4 regions of the Actinomadura citrea genome follow, and region 1 is predicted to be linked to each of the others. Evidence: riboswitches for the same ligand, from Rfam matches in the RefSeq annotation. Region 1 holds a riboswitch; each other region holds the start of a gene.
What was found. Region 1 has a riboswitch for cyclic di-AMP ahead of BJ999_RS17750 (CHAP domain-containing protein). Riboswitches for the same ligand answer to the same signal wherever they lie in the genome.
Positions count from the first base shown of each region.

Region 1 (3,324 bases):
CGCTCCCTGACCAGCCAGTTGTAGACGCGGTGCGGGATCAGGGCGGTCCGTCCCGCCTCCAGGTAGGCCTCGGCGGTGAACAGCAGGTCCTCGTAGTGCAGCCGCTCGACGAACCGCAGCCCGTGCTCCTCCAGGAAGCCGCGCCGGTACGCCTTGTTGGTCGAGAGGGTGTCGTAGAGGAGATCGGGGTTCTCGCTCAGCGAGTCGTAGACGACGCTGTGCCGGTAGAGCCACGGGTACCAGGGGCGGATCCGCCCCTTGGCGCCCTCGGGCAGGTCGAGGAAGATCCGGTCGCAGAGCCCCGAGACCATGTCGGCGCCGGTGTCCTCGGCGGCGGCGAGGAGGTTGAGGCAGGCGTGCCGGTCCAGCAGATCGTCGCTGTCGAGGAACATCACGTACCGGCCGGTGGACGCCTCGATCCCGGTGTTGCGGGGGCGGCCGCAGCCGCCGGAGTTGACCGGCAGGTGGACGGCCCGGACCCGCCCCGGATGGGCTGCGGCGAGCCGGTCGGCGGCCTCGCCCGTGCCGTCGGTGCTCGCGTCGTCGACGATCAACGTCTCGACGCCGCCCAGGGACTGCGCCAGCGCCGAGGCCACCGCCCGCGGAAGCCTCCGGGCGTCGTTGTAGGCGATCACCACCACGCTGACATCCGGGCGCACCGCCATGGGCATCCCCCTCCGCAGACTCCGGCGTGCTGGATACCTATCCAGGAACTCCGCACTGAGCTCCAAGGGGGATCAAAGGCTGTCAACGCTTAGCATTACCCACCGTCAGCGGAGGCATTGGGCACAACACCCGGAACGCCAGAAGGCGCCCGGCGGGAGGCCGGGCGCCTTCGTCACACGTGCGCCGTCTCGTAGGGCGTCGCGTCAGCGGGCGTAGTCGGGGTAGCCGTAGCCGACGACCTGCGACTTGTCGCGGACCTTCTTCTGCACCGCGTTGTCGGTGTTGCCCTCGATGGTGGAGATGGTGCCGTTGCCGTTGTCCTTGACGACGATGCCGACGTGGTCGATGTCGCCGATGCCGGCCTTCGAGCCGTCCTGCCAGTCGTAGAACACCACGGCGCCGGGCTTGGCGGTGTGGCCCCAGCGATCGGTCTGCTTGAACCAGCTGGCGTGCTGGACGGTGTAGGCGTCCCAGCCCATGTTCTTGACGCCGGTCTGGGCGCCGAGCCAGGAGACGAACATGTTGCACCACTGGGCGCCGTTGTACTCCTTGACCGAGAAGCCGCCGTCGCGCTTGGCGGTGGCCTTTGCCTGGGGAGTCGAGACGTACCACTTGTGGTACTTGGTCTCACCACCCTTGCCCTCGTGGATGCCGACCTGCTTCTGCGCGAGCTTGATCACTTCAGCGGGCTTGACGGCGTGCGGGGGGACCTTGAAGCCCTCGCGCCGGGCCTCGGCCGCGGCGTTCTCGGCCTTCACCGTCTTGGCCTTGGAGGACTTGTGCGCGGTGGTGCCCTGCTCGGCGACCACCGCCGTCTGGGTGGAGGTGTCGGCGACCGCGCGGCCGCCGGCGAGGGGGTTGACCACAGAGAGCCCGACCGCGCCCGCCAGGACCGCGCCTACGGCGACGCCGACGGCCTTGTCCTCGGGGCTGAGGCGGTTGAGCGAAAGTCGATCGAAAAGACCGGACATGCAGGGAATCTCCTTGTCTTCCATGGCGCCTACCGGGTTAGCTGACGGATTCGGGCATGGAAGCAGCCCTACGGCGCGACTCTCGGGCGCGCCGATTCACCCCAGAAACGTGGGTCCCCGGCTCCGTTCCGGTCGCACTGACCGGACGGACTCGGCCTCGCACCGCGCGAGCGGTGCAGGTTTACGGATTTCTCACTGACAGATCTTGATGAGGGGGCGCGCGTCACTGGCGCGCATCGCGTGCGGATTCCGCTCCGCGATCCTCGGCCGCGCATGGTGCGGCCGGTGGCAACGCATGGGACGCGTTGCGTGATTCGGGATCGAAGGTACCAACCTTCTCAAGAAAAGCAAACCAGGCATAAAGCAAAGTCTTGCCTGCTCAAGGCCCTTCCAAGAGACTCCCAACACCGGGACGGCGCCGCCTCTTCCCGATCTTTGTCGAGACGCCCCTCAGCCCCTTGCCCGCCGTACTTACCGGGCCTTCGGGAAAAGGTAAAGAAGATCGAATGGGGGGCGGCCGGCACTCCCGCCCCCGGTCTCCACCACCCGCCCGCCCCTCCGGGTGAGGCGCACGTCACATTCGGCGATCTCCGCTGGTCAGGCGTGCGGTTCGTCACCGCGAGGCTCGGACGATCACTCCACGTGGATGGCGAAGAGCGTGGTGTCGTCCGCCGCCCGGTCGTGCTCCATCCGCGCGAGAACCTCGTCCAGCACCCGGTCGGGACGCGTGGAGGAGTCCTGCAGGATGTGGGTCAGGCGGGCGATCCGCTCGTCCAGATCCGCGTCCCTGCGCTCCACCAGGCCGTCGGTGTAGAGGAAGAGCATGTCGCCCGGCTTCAGCCCGGTGGTGATCGTCGTGTACTCCCAGCCGGCCATGGCGCCGAGCATCGGGTCGCGGACCACCTCCAGCGGGGTCGCCCGCCCGTCCCGCACCAGGATCGGCGGCGGATGGCCCGCGCACGTCCACTCCAGGAGGTGCCGGGACGGGTCGTAGTGGGCGACGATGGCGGTGCCCGTCGCGGGCGGGTCCATGGCGCCGATCAGCTCGTTCAGCCAGCCGACCAGCCGTCCCGCCCGCTCCCCCGTGCAGGCGAGGCCCAGCAGGCCGTTCCGGGTCCGCGCCATCGCCGCCGCCGCCGGCAGCCCGTGCCCGGCGGCGTCCCCGATGGCGAACATCGCCCGCCCGTCCTGCAGCGCACGGGTCGCGAACCAGTCGCCGCCGATACGGGCCGTGCTCTCCGCCGCCATGCTGCGGATCGAGGTGCGCATGCCCGGGAGCTGCTCGACCTCGTCCTCGTCCGGCAGGATGGCCCGCCGCAGCGTCACCGCCACGCGCCGCTCCTGCGCCGTCCGCGCCTGCTGGCGCAGCATCTGCCGCCGGGTCTCGGCCAGCGCGTGCTCCACCCCGCGCCGCCGGGTGATGTCCTGCGAGACGATGTTGATCGAGACGGGCAGCCCGGACTCGCCGAGCACGGGCTCGGCGAACACCCACAGATGGCGGGGCGCCCCGTCAGGGCCGGTCACGCGGTGCTCCGCCTCCACCGGTTCGCGGCGCGAGAACATCGTCTGGACGGCCTCCTCGACCAGCGGAAGGTCGTCGTCGGCCACGACCTTCGGCAGGTCGTGCGGCATCGGCGGCACCTCGTCGGGAGAGAGGCCGTAGTTGGCCAGCATCTGCGGCGTCCAG
Region 1 covers NZ_JACCBT010000001.1:3,767,198-3,770,521, reverse strand. The annotation lists gene BJ999_RS17755 (bifunctional glycosyltransferase/CDP-glycerol:glycerophosphate glycerophosphotransferase) at 1-665, opposite strand, end outside; gene BJ999_RS17750 (CHAP domain-containing protein) at 870-1,637, opposite strand; cyclic di-AMP (ydaO/yuaA leader) riboswitch at 1,649-1,804, opposite strand; gene BJ999_RS17745 (PP2C family protein-serine/threonine phosphatase) at 2,271-3,324, opposite strand, start outside.

Region 2 (3,324 bases), 4.7 Mb from region 1:
CAACCCGTGCCTGTGCAGCGGACGGCTGCATCCCCGCGGTCATCACCACGGACGAGGGAGGACGGAGTGGAAACAGCCACACTCGCACGTCGTGGCACCGACGATTTCGGGCTGAGCGAGGAAGAGATCCGGTTGCTCGCCCAGATCGCCAGCGGTGTCACCGCCGATGTGGCGGCACGCAAGCTGGAACTGAGCGCTCGGACCTTGCGGCGCCGGCTGCGGACGATCTGCGACCGGCTGGAGGTCAACACCCCTATCGAGGCCGTGGTGTGGGCGGCCCGGAGGCAGCTCATCTAGCGATGCACCCCCCGACGCTCGCCAGGGGACGGCGAGCGTCATCCGGAGAAACGGCGGCTCATCCGAATTCCGTCCGACCCCGCAGCGGCGGCGCCCGCGCCCTGGCAGGTAGGTCCCTGCAGAAGGCGTCGCCGCGGACGGCGTTCGGGCCTGACAGGCCCACCCTGCCCGCCTCGATCTCCGGCGAGCCCGGCCCCGCGACGGCTCTGGCCGGCGCGCCCCGGCCCGATCAGTTCAGCATGGTGAACGGCACCGCGAACCCGGTCGGCGTGACGGGTCGGCTCCGACAGCACTGACCGACCTCGCGACGGGCCTGATCGACGCACCTCGGCCGACCAGGGCGGCGCGGTCGGCCCCACGATGGTCGATCGGCTTCACAGAGTCGACGGGTGCGGTGGCGGGGTTCTAGGGCCTTTCTCGAAGTCGCCTCGGGCACGCGCGCGAACGCGTGACCTGCCCGGTGCAGCGAAGCCGGAGGCGAGCGAAACCGGGCTGATCGCGAAGCGATGCCGCGTTCGCCCAGGCCCGGTCACGTAGCGAGCCGCCAGGCGAGCGAAGTGGGCCGGGACTTTGGAACACAGCTAGGCGACCCGGACGCCGCCCGCGAAGGGGCGTCCGTTCATGGAGGCGATCTTCACGACGTCCCCGGTGTGCGGGGCGTGCAGCATCTTGTCGCCGCCGACGTAGATCCCCATGTGGTGCAGGTCGGAGTAGAAGAAGACGAGGTCGCCCGGCTGAAGATCGCCGCGCGACACGTGCGTCCCGGCGTTCCACTGGCTGCCGGTGTAGTGCGGCAGGTTGATGCCGACCTGCTTGTAGGCCCACATCGTGAGGCCGGAGCAGTCGAAGGTGGTCGGGCCGGCGGCGCCCCACACGTACGGGCGGCCGATCTTGCCCATCGCGTACCGGAGCGCCTGCGCGGCCTTGCCGGTGCCGATGACGGGGAGCTTGGCGAGCTGGGTGGGGTCCTTGTCGACGAGCTTGCCGCGGATCTTCTCGTAGGCGTCGGTGATCTTCGTGCGCTGCGAGTCGAGCTGCGTCTTCAGGGCCTTCACCTGCTTGGCGCGGGCCTCGGCAGACTTGCGGGCACGCTGAGCGGACTGCATGGCCTGCATCAGCCCGAGCACCTGGGTGCTGTCCTGCTTGGCGAAGTAGTGGAGGGTCGCGGCCTGGTCGAGGATGGACTGCGGGTCCTGGGAGGCGACGAACGAGACCGCGGGGTCGGAGCCGCCCTGCATGTAGCTCGTCGCCGCGAGAGATCCGACCTTCTGGCGGAGCGCCTCCAGCGTCTTCTCCTGGCGCTTGGCGTTCTCCGTGGCGACCTTGGCGGCGCGCTGCGACTGCGCGAGCCTGACCTTCAGCCCGTTGTACTGCTCGGTGAGCTGTTCCAGCTGGTCGGCGAGCTTGAGCGCCTTCGTCCTCAGCTCCTTGGCGGAGGGCTCGGGGTCGGCGTGCGCGACGGCGATCGCATGCGGGGCGATCGCGTGCGGAGCGGCCGAAACGACGGCGAGCGCGCCGACCATGATGGCCGCGCGCCCACGGAAGTGTGAAAGGGAAGCATGCCGCGATCGCTTCACGAATACTCCTCTCCTCAGCCGCCTACCGGGTTAGCTGACGGGTTGGGGCCGGAGCGGCCCGTCCGCGTCCGTGGGCGAACCGATCGCCCGCGACTGCGGATTCACCCCTCACGGTGGTCGCTCAGGGCGATTCCCCGAAACGCTCCGAAAGTGGGTCCCCGGCTCCCCGGGCAGCTGGTTGCGACCCGTGGGACTCGGCGGTGCGGCCTCCGTCCTACGGTGGGCCGACGTCAGCGATGGACACTAACGGACCCCGCATTGGATGCCAACCAGAACATGCGAATTCGCAGGTCGCGCTGCGCGGTGAACGAGGGAATCGCCGGATGGGTCGCGTTCCGTGCGCTGTGTTCTGCCTCACTTTTCGACCCCCCCTCGGCAGTGCCTAGTCTCTTTTATCTAGTCACTTGCGCGCGGTGCTCGGCACGGTTGGACGGAGGGCGTCGCCCGGCGAGCACGCGGCGTTCGATAATCTCGCCTGCTTGTGGAAGTCGTGATCCGGCGTGCACGTACCGCCGACGTCCAGGAGATCCGCAGGCTCGTCGACCTGTACGCCGGGTCGGGGCGTCGCCTGCTGAAGAAGACGACGGTCAAGCTGTACGAGGACGTCCAGGAGTTCTGGGTCGCCGAGGACGTCCAGCACGGGACGCCGGGGCCGCTCGTCGGCTGCGGCGCCCTCCACGTCATGTGGGAGGACCTCGCGGAAGTCCGTTCGGTCGCCGTGGACAAAGGATGCGGGGGACGGGGAATCGGGCACCGGATCGTGACCCGCCTCCTGGAGAACGCGCGTGAACTCGGCGTGCGAAGGGTGTTCTGCCTTACCTTCGAGGTGGAGTTCTTCGCCCGCCACGGCTTCCAGCAGATCCTGGGGACTCCGGTGGCGCCAGAGGTGTACGAAGAACTTCTCCGCTCCTACGACGAAGGCGTGGCAGAGTTCTTGAACCTCGACCGGGTCAAGCCGAATACGTTGGGCAACACCCGGATGTTGCTTCGCCTGGAGGACTGAGATGAGCGATTCCCCCCACGGCGGGCGGCCTTACCAGCCCCGGCAGGGGCAGGGTTCCTACGGCCCGCCGCCTCCGTACCAAGGTTCTCAGTGGCAGCAACCACAGCAGCGGTCGTCCCAGCAGCAGTGGGAGCAGCAGTCCCAGCAGCAATGGCAGCCGCAACAGGAGCAGTGGAACCAGCAGCCCGCCTACGACGACTACGGCTCCTACGACGACGGCGGTGAGCCGGTGCTGGCGCCGATCCACCGTAGGGCGGGAGCGCGAATCATCGACAACGCGCTCGTCGCGGTCTTCGGGTTCGCGCTCGTCCTCCCGGTGACGATCGGCGCATTCGGTCTGGGCAAGCCCGGCAGCAAGACGGAAGACGAGGGGGGTGTGTGGAACTGGCCCATCATCTTCACCCTCTTCTGCGTCCTGTCCGTGCTGCCGTTCATCTACGAGGCCGT
Region 2 covers NZ_JACCBT010000001.1:8,483,502-8,486,825, reverse strand. The annotation lists gene BJ999_RS38875 (transcriptional regulator) at 67-297, shown strand; gene BJ999_RS38870 (C40 family peptidase) at 879-1,820, opposite strand; cyclic di-AMP (ydaO/yuaA leader) riboswitch at 1,878-2,084, opposite strand; gene BJ999_RS38865 (amino-acid N-acetyltransferase) at 2,356-2,877, shown strand; gene BJ999_RS38860 (RDD family protein) at 2,879-3,324, shown strand, end outside.
Region 2: another riboswitch for cyclic di-AMP. It lies ahead of BJ999_RS38870 (C40 family peptidase); the one in region 1 lies ahead of BJ999_RS17750 (CHAP domain-containing protein).

Region 3 (3,324 bases), 4.0 Mb from region 1:
ATGAGCAGGCCGCCGGCGATCAGCAGCCGGGCGGGCACGCGCCCGGTGAGCCGGGCGCCGACCAGGTAGCCGCTCGCGGAGTTCGCGACGGCCATCGGCAGGAACGCCAGCCCGGTGCGCATCGGGGAGAAGTGCGCGACCACCTGGAGGTAGTAGGTGAGCGTGAGGAAGACCCCGAAGGCGCCGACGACCGCGGTGGCCACCGCGACGTAGGCGCCGGCCCGGTTGCGGTCGGCGAGGATCCGCAGCGGCAGCAGCGGCGCGCCGTGCGTGGCCTGGCGCACGACGAACAGGGCGAGGGCCAGGGCGCCGATTCCCATCGGCGCGGTGGTCTGCCACGCGTCCCAGCCGTGCGGGGCGGCCTCGCCCGCACCGTACACGACGGCGGCCAGGCCGCCGGTGACGAGGACGGCGGAGATCCAGTCGAGGCGCGACCCGGGGAAGCTCGGCGGCGCCGGAAGGACGATGCGTCCCGCCACCGACGCGGCCGCGGCGATCGCGACGTTGACGTAGAGGCACCAGCGCCAGTCGGCGTACTGGGTCAGCCCGCCGCCGAGCAGCAGCCCGGCCGCCGCGCCGCTGCTCGCCACGGCGCCGTACACGCCGAACGCCTTCGCGCGCTCCTTGGGTTCGGTGAACGTCACCGCCAGCAGGGACAGGGCGGTGGGCGCGAGCAGCGCGGCGAACGCCCCCTGCAAGGCGCGCCCGACCACGAGGACCTCGAAGCCGGGCGCGGCTCCGGCGATCATCGAGGCGATCGCGAACCCCGCCAGCCCGGCCAGGAAGCTGCGGCGCCGCCCGACCAGGTCGGCGATCCGGCCGCCGAGCAGGAGCAGCCCGGCGAAGGGCAGGGTGTAGGCGGTGATCACCCACTGCCGGTCGGCGTCGCCGAAGCCGAGCGCGTGCTGGGCCGTCGGCAGCGCGATGTTCACGATCGTGGCGTCGAGGGCGATCATCAGCTGCGCGACGGCGATCACGACCAGCGCCGCCCAGCGCCGGTTCGGGGCGCCCGCGGACGGGCCGGACGCGGTCCGCGCCGTGATGGCGGTCATGGAACCCACCTCCCATTAAACGAAGGATCTTCCTCCAGATAGTAACTGGAGGTTTCTCCTCCGTCTATGGGGGCGGCGAAAACCGGCCGATCCCTCGGATCCCCCTGGGCGGCGGGGTTCGCGCGGGTCGGCAGGGCACTGAGCTGCGGAAATGATCTGCGAGGACCTTGCCGTCCCTTGGTGATTTCAGTACCTTTGCCACTTCGAGACGCCTTCCAGGCGTTTTGTCCCACTCAGGTGGGCCGGGGTGCCATCCCCGCGCAACAAGGCCCGCGACCCCCTCGTCGACCGGGCCCGCACATCGTCAGCGCCGCTCTCTCTCAGCGGCACCCGCCGAGTCCGCCATGGCGCGGAGCCGGGGACCCAACCCGCACTGGGGTGAATCGGCCTGCTCAGGCCGTAGGGCGACTTCCACGTCCGAACCCGTCAGCTAACCCGGTAGGCGGCACATGGAAGCAAGGAGCCCCCCTTTGAAAGGCAAGCACAACAAGCCCTCGCGTTTTCCCCGGCCCAACCCTTGGGCCACGGTCACGCTGACGGGTCTCGCCGTCCTCGGCGTGACGGCGGCCGTGCCGACGGCCTTGCAGCACGCGTCCACCGAGACGGTCGCCGCCGTCCAGACCGTGCCGAAGCAGCGGACCGCGCCGCAGGATCAGGTCAGAGCACAGGCCCAGGTCCACAAGGAGTTCAAGCCGCCGGCGAAGGCCGAGCCGTCGACGAAGGCCGAGCCCCAGAAGCAGGCCGCCGAGCCGGAGCCGGACGATCGGTCCAAGGTCATCACGCGGGCCGAGACCTGGCATCCGCACTCCGACCAGCGGATCCCCTACAGCCAGACCAGCACGCACAACGGCTACCGCACCGACTGCTCGGGCTACGTGTCCATGGCGCTGGGGCTGTCCAAGCCCGGGACGAACACCGTCGGCCTCACCTCGTCGCGGTACACCGAGCGCATCGAGATGTCCGAGCTGAAGAAGGGCGACCTCGTCATGGACGCCCTGGGCAGCAACACCACCCGGCACGTCGTCATCTTCGAGAAGTGGGCCGACAAGGACCACTCGTCGTACTGGGCCTACGAGCAGCGCGGCCGGTACGGAACCGACCACCGGACGCTCGACTACGGGCTGTCCTCGGACGACGAGTACAAGGCGTACCGGCCGACGTCCCTCAAGTAGGCCGCCCGGAAGGCCTCGGGAACGCCCGGCATCGGCGGATCGCCGGTGCCGGGCGGAACGGGCCGGGGAGCGAGACGGGTCAGACGGAGCGGACGGCCCGCAAGGACTCCTTCAGGGAGCCGAGGGTCGAGAAGACGGCCGTGGGTTCGTAGCCGCAGTGGGCCATGCAGTTGGCACAGCGGGAGTCGCGTCCCCTTCCGTAGGAGTCCCAGTCGGTCTCGTCCAGGAGTTCCCGGTAGGTCTGCGCGTAGCCGTCCGACATCAGGTAGCAGGGACGCTGCCAGCCGAAGAGGGAGTAGGACGGGATCGCCCAGGCCGTGCAGGGGAAGTCGACCTTGCCTTCCAGGAAGTCCAGGAACAAAGGCGAGTGGTTGAAGCGCCACCGCTTGCGGTTGCCGTTCCCGAACGCCTTGCGGAACAGCTCCCGCGTCTCCTGGACGCCGAGGAAGTGGTCCTGGTCGGGTGCCTTGTCGTAGGCGTAGCCGGGCGAGATCATCATCTCGTCGACCTCGAGGTCGTCGTTGAGGTAGTTCATGACGTCGATGACGGTCTGCGGCGTGTCCGTGTTGAAGATCGTCGTGTTGGTGGTGACGCGGAACCCCCGCCGCTTGCACTCCCTGATCGCCGCGACCGCGTCGTCGAAGACGCCGTCCTTGCAGACGGACTCGTCGTGGCGTTCGCGCAGGCCGTCGATGTGCACCGCCCACGCGAAGTACGGCGACGGCGTGAACTTGTCGATCTTCCTGGGTATCAGCAGCGCGTTCGTGCACAGGAAGACGAACTTCTTGCGCCGGACGAGCTCGTTCACCAGCTCGTCGATCTGCGGGTGCATGAGCGGCTCGCCGCCCGCGATGGAGACCATCGGCGCGCCGCACTCCTCGATGGCGGCGATGGCCTGCTCGACCGGCATGCGCTTCTTCAGCACGTCGTGCGGGTGCTGGATCTTCCCGCAGCCGGCGCAGGCGAGGTTGCAGGCGAACAGGGGCTCCAGCTCGACGATGAGCGGGAACTTCTCCCGGCCGCGCAGCTTGTTGCGGAGGATGTAGCCCCCGATGCGAAGGCTCTGGCGGAGCGGCATGCTCATGGTGTCCGGACCTCCT
Region 3 covers NZ_JACCBT010000001.1:7,743,683-7,747,006, forward strand. The annotation lists gene BJ999_RS35500 (MFS transporter) at 1-1,052, opposite strand, end outside; cyclic di-AMP (ydaO/yuaA leader) riboswitch at 1,374-1,512, shown strand; gene BJ999_RS35505 (NlpC/P60 family protein) at 1,523-2,224, shown strand; gene hpnH (adenosyl-hopene transferase HpnH) at 2,304-3,308, opposite strand.
Region 3: another riboswitch for cyclic di-AMP. It lies ahead of BJ999_RS35505 (NlpC/P60 family protein); the one in region 1 lies ahead of BJ999_RS17750 (CHAP domain-containing protein).

Region 4 (3,324 bases), 770 kb from region 1:
GCGTGCGCCGGTCGCGTGCGCCGCCGGTGGCGACGTGGGTCAGCTCGTGGGCGAGGACGACGTCGCGGCCGAGTTCGTTGAGGCGGCCGAAGGTACCGGGGGAGACGATGACGCGGTCCTCGCCGCGGCCTCCCCCGGCGGCCGGGGCCACGGTGGCGAGCGCGGCGATCTGGCCGAGGCTCTGCCCGGGGCCTGCGAGCGCGGAGGCGAGGGTCGCGTCGGCGGGGACGAGCGCGACGACCCGCTGCGCCCACCCCTTGCCGACCACGGACGTGACGCCCGGGACGGCCGCGTCCAGCCGCCCGGCGATGCCGTCGAGGCCGGCGCCGTCCCCGATGACGAGGCCGGCGCGGCCCCTGACCACCGTCAGGGGGCCGCAGTCCCAGATGTCGGTGTCGTCGGCGAGGCCGCGGGACGTCCCGTCGCCGACGATCGTCCACGTCCCGGCGCGCGGGGCCAGCGTGAGGTAGCGGGTGCGGGCCACGTCGCTCCGGTCGAAGCCGCGCAGCCGGTAGCGCACCTCGACGCGGACGACGGCGGTCCCGCCGTCCACGGCCTCGGTCGTGACGATGCGCTCCCGCCAGCCTTCCAGGGGGAGCTTCCGGAGGTTCCCGTACACGCGGGACTGGGCGTCCTGGAAGGCGGCGGGGGCGTCGCCCACCGTGGCGAGGAACGCCATGCGGTCGCCGTCGCGGACGGCGCGGGCGCGGTTGGTGAGAACGGCGGCGGCCGTGTGCGGGCTGAAGGTCCCGGCGGCCCGGGAGGTGGGGCGCGCGCCGGCGCCCGCCGCCCCGCCGCCGGAGCGCGCGCCCGCCAGGCCGGCGCCGCCGGCGAGGAGGGCGCCGATCCCGCCCGCGCCGAGGGCGAGGACCCTGCGCCGCGTCACGGGGGCGTCCTGCCCGGGGCCTTCCTCCATGGGCGCGATCCTATGCAGGGCGCGGGACGGGGGGCGCCGTCACGACCGGTAGTCCGGGTAGCCGTAGCCGACGACGACGTCTGTGGAACGTTCCCTTACGCGGACGGCGTTGTCGGTGTTGCCCTCGACGGTCTCGATCGTGCCGTCGTCGACCTTCTTGATCACCATGCCGACGTGCTGGATGTCGTCGACGGACTCGCCGCCGTCCCACGCGAAGAAGACGATCGCGCCGGGCCTCGGCTCGGTGCCCCAGCGGCCGTGCTCCTGGAACCAGCGGGCGTGGGCGACCGTCCAGGCGTCGCTGCCGATCTGGTCGGTGAAGCCGATCTGCTCGCCCACCCAGGAGACGAACATGTCGCACCAGTTCGCGTCCCCGTAGCCGTCGAGGGAGCCGCCGTCGCGCGCGAGCGTCTCCTGCGCGCGGGACGTGGCCATGTACCACTCCTGGAACTTGGTCTCGCCGCCGCCGTCCTCCTCGACGCCCACCTGCGAGCGGGCGAGCCCGATGGCCTGCGCGGCGGTGGGCCGCGACTTCGCGGCGGCCTTAGCGGAGGTCGTCGCCTGCGGCCGCGCGGGCCGGTCCTTCTTCTTCGCCGGGGCCTTCGGGCCGGTGGTCTCGGGCTCGTCCTCGGACGAGCGCCGGGACGTGAGCCTGGACGGGTCGCCGTGCGCCGTCAGGCCCGGGGCCAGGTCGGCCGCGGCGGCGGGCCGGGCCGGGGCGGAACCGAACGGCAGGACCGACGCCTGGGCGGTGGCCGCGGCGGTGCCGATCACGGCGGCGCCGACGACCACGCCGCCGGTCGTCCGCCACGTGAGGGACAGGGAGTTCGGCTTGCGGTGCCTGCCGGGGGTCTTCTTGCAGTGCGAGCGTGGCACGGGGGGATCTCCTCGACTTCCATGCCGCCTACCGGGTTAGCTGACGGGTTCGGGCGTGGAAGCCGCCCTACGGCCCGTGAAGGCAGGCCGATTCACCCCAAAAAGGACGCAGTGGGTCCCCGGTTCCACGACGGCCGCGCATGCAGGGCACGGCGGTCCGCGGACTCGGCGGTGACGTGCCCGGGGGCGGGCACGCCGGTTCGGATGGGGAATCTCGGCGGGCGCGGACGCCCGCGGAGTGCAGGGGGTGGGGGCGTGGCCGCGTGGCGGCCACGCCCCAGGTAACGCTGCGGGATTCACTCCTTCTCTTCCAGACGCCTACCGGGTTAGCTGACGGGTTCGGGCGTGGAAGTGGCCCTACGGCGGCTCCCACCGGACTGCGGAGAGAGACGCGCCGATTCACCCCGGGTGCCGGAATGCCCGTTCGGAGACGTTGTCCGAACTCCGGCGGATATGGGTCCCCGGTTCCGCACTGAAGCGGATTCGGCGCTGCCGCTGCGATCCTGGGGGCGAGATGGGGCCCGGCGCGGGACCTGTCTCCCGCGTGCGAACGAGCGGCGCCTGATGTTGTGGGTGGACGGCGGCCCGTCTCCGGGACCGTCCGGGGATCTGCCCCGTGTAGGCCACCGCGGCTGCGCGCTCAGCGCCATGCACGCTGCGAGCGTGCGCACGGTGGACGGGACAGGCCGGTCTGCGTCGAGACCGTGCGGCGCCTTCGGGCGCCGCGGGACGGCACGTGGGGCGTGCCGCCCTGGGGGAGCGGCACGTGGATCGCGCCGCCGTCACGCGGGTGCTGGATGCGCCGCGTGGGGCCGGGGCGCCGGGTGGGCGCCGCGGGGCCGCGGCGTCTGGAGGGCGCCGTGAGTGGTGACAAGGTACCAAAACCCCAAAGGAAGGCAAACCCCCCCAAAACCAACAACGGACCAGGTCAGGCCTGGTCCGTTGTCGATGAGGCTCCGTCACGCCCGCGGGGCGGGGGTGTCGGGGCGGTGCGTCAGGGGCGCCCTGCGCCGTAGTAGTTGCTCAGGTAGTAGCCGGAGGTGATGTCGGCGATCCTGACGACGTCGCCGGTGTGCGGGGCGTGGATCATCTTGCCGCCGCCCACGTAGAGGCCGACGTGGCCGAGGCTGCTGAAGAACACCAGGTCGCCCGGCTGGAGGTTGCTCTTGGCCACCCGCTTGGTCGCGGCGTACTGGGAGTTGGTGGTGCGGGTGATGCCGACGCCCGCGGCGGCCCAGGACTTCATGGTGAGGCCGGAGCAGTCGTAGGAGCCAGGGCCCTCGGCGCCGTAGGAGTAGGGCTTGCCGAGCTGGGCGTAGGCGAAGTCGAGCGCCGCGCGGGCCGGACCGCTGGCCGGCCCGTTGTAGGTGCCGCCGGTGCCGCCGCCGGGGCCGCCCGAGCCCGACGGCGTGTTCGGGCTGAGCCGGCGCACGATCGCCTTCTGCTTCTTCACCTGCTTGTCGAGTTCGAGCTTCTGCTTCTTCAGCTCGTCCTGCTTCGACTTCACCTCGTCGTAGGCGGACTTCGCCTGG
Region 4 covers NZ_JACCBT010000001.1:2,997,782-3,001,105, forward strand. The annotation lists gene BJ999_RS14140 (gluzincin family metallopeptidase) at 1-916, opposite strand, end outside; gene BJ999_RS14145 (CHAP domain-containing protein) at 956-1,792, opposite strand; cyclic di-AMP (ydaO/yuaA leader) riboswitch at 1,802-1,957, opposite strand; cyclic di-AMP (ydaO/yuaA leader) riboswitch at 2,093-2,291, opposite strand; gene BJ999_RS42940 (C40 family peptidase) at 2,787-3,324, opposite strand, start outside.
Region 4: another riboswitch for cyclic di-AMP. It lies ahead of BJ999_RS14145 (CHAP domain-containing protein); the one in region 1 lies ahead of BJ999_RS17750 (CHAP domain-containing protein).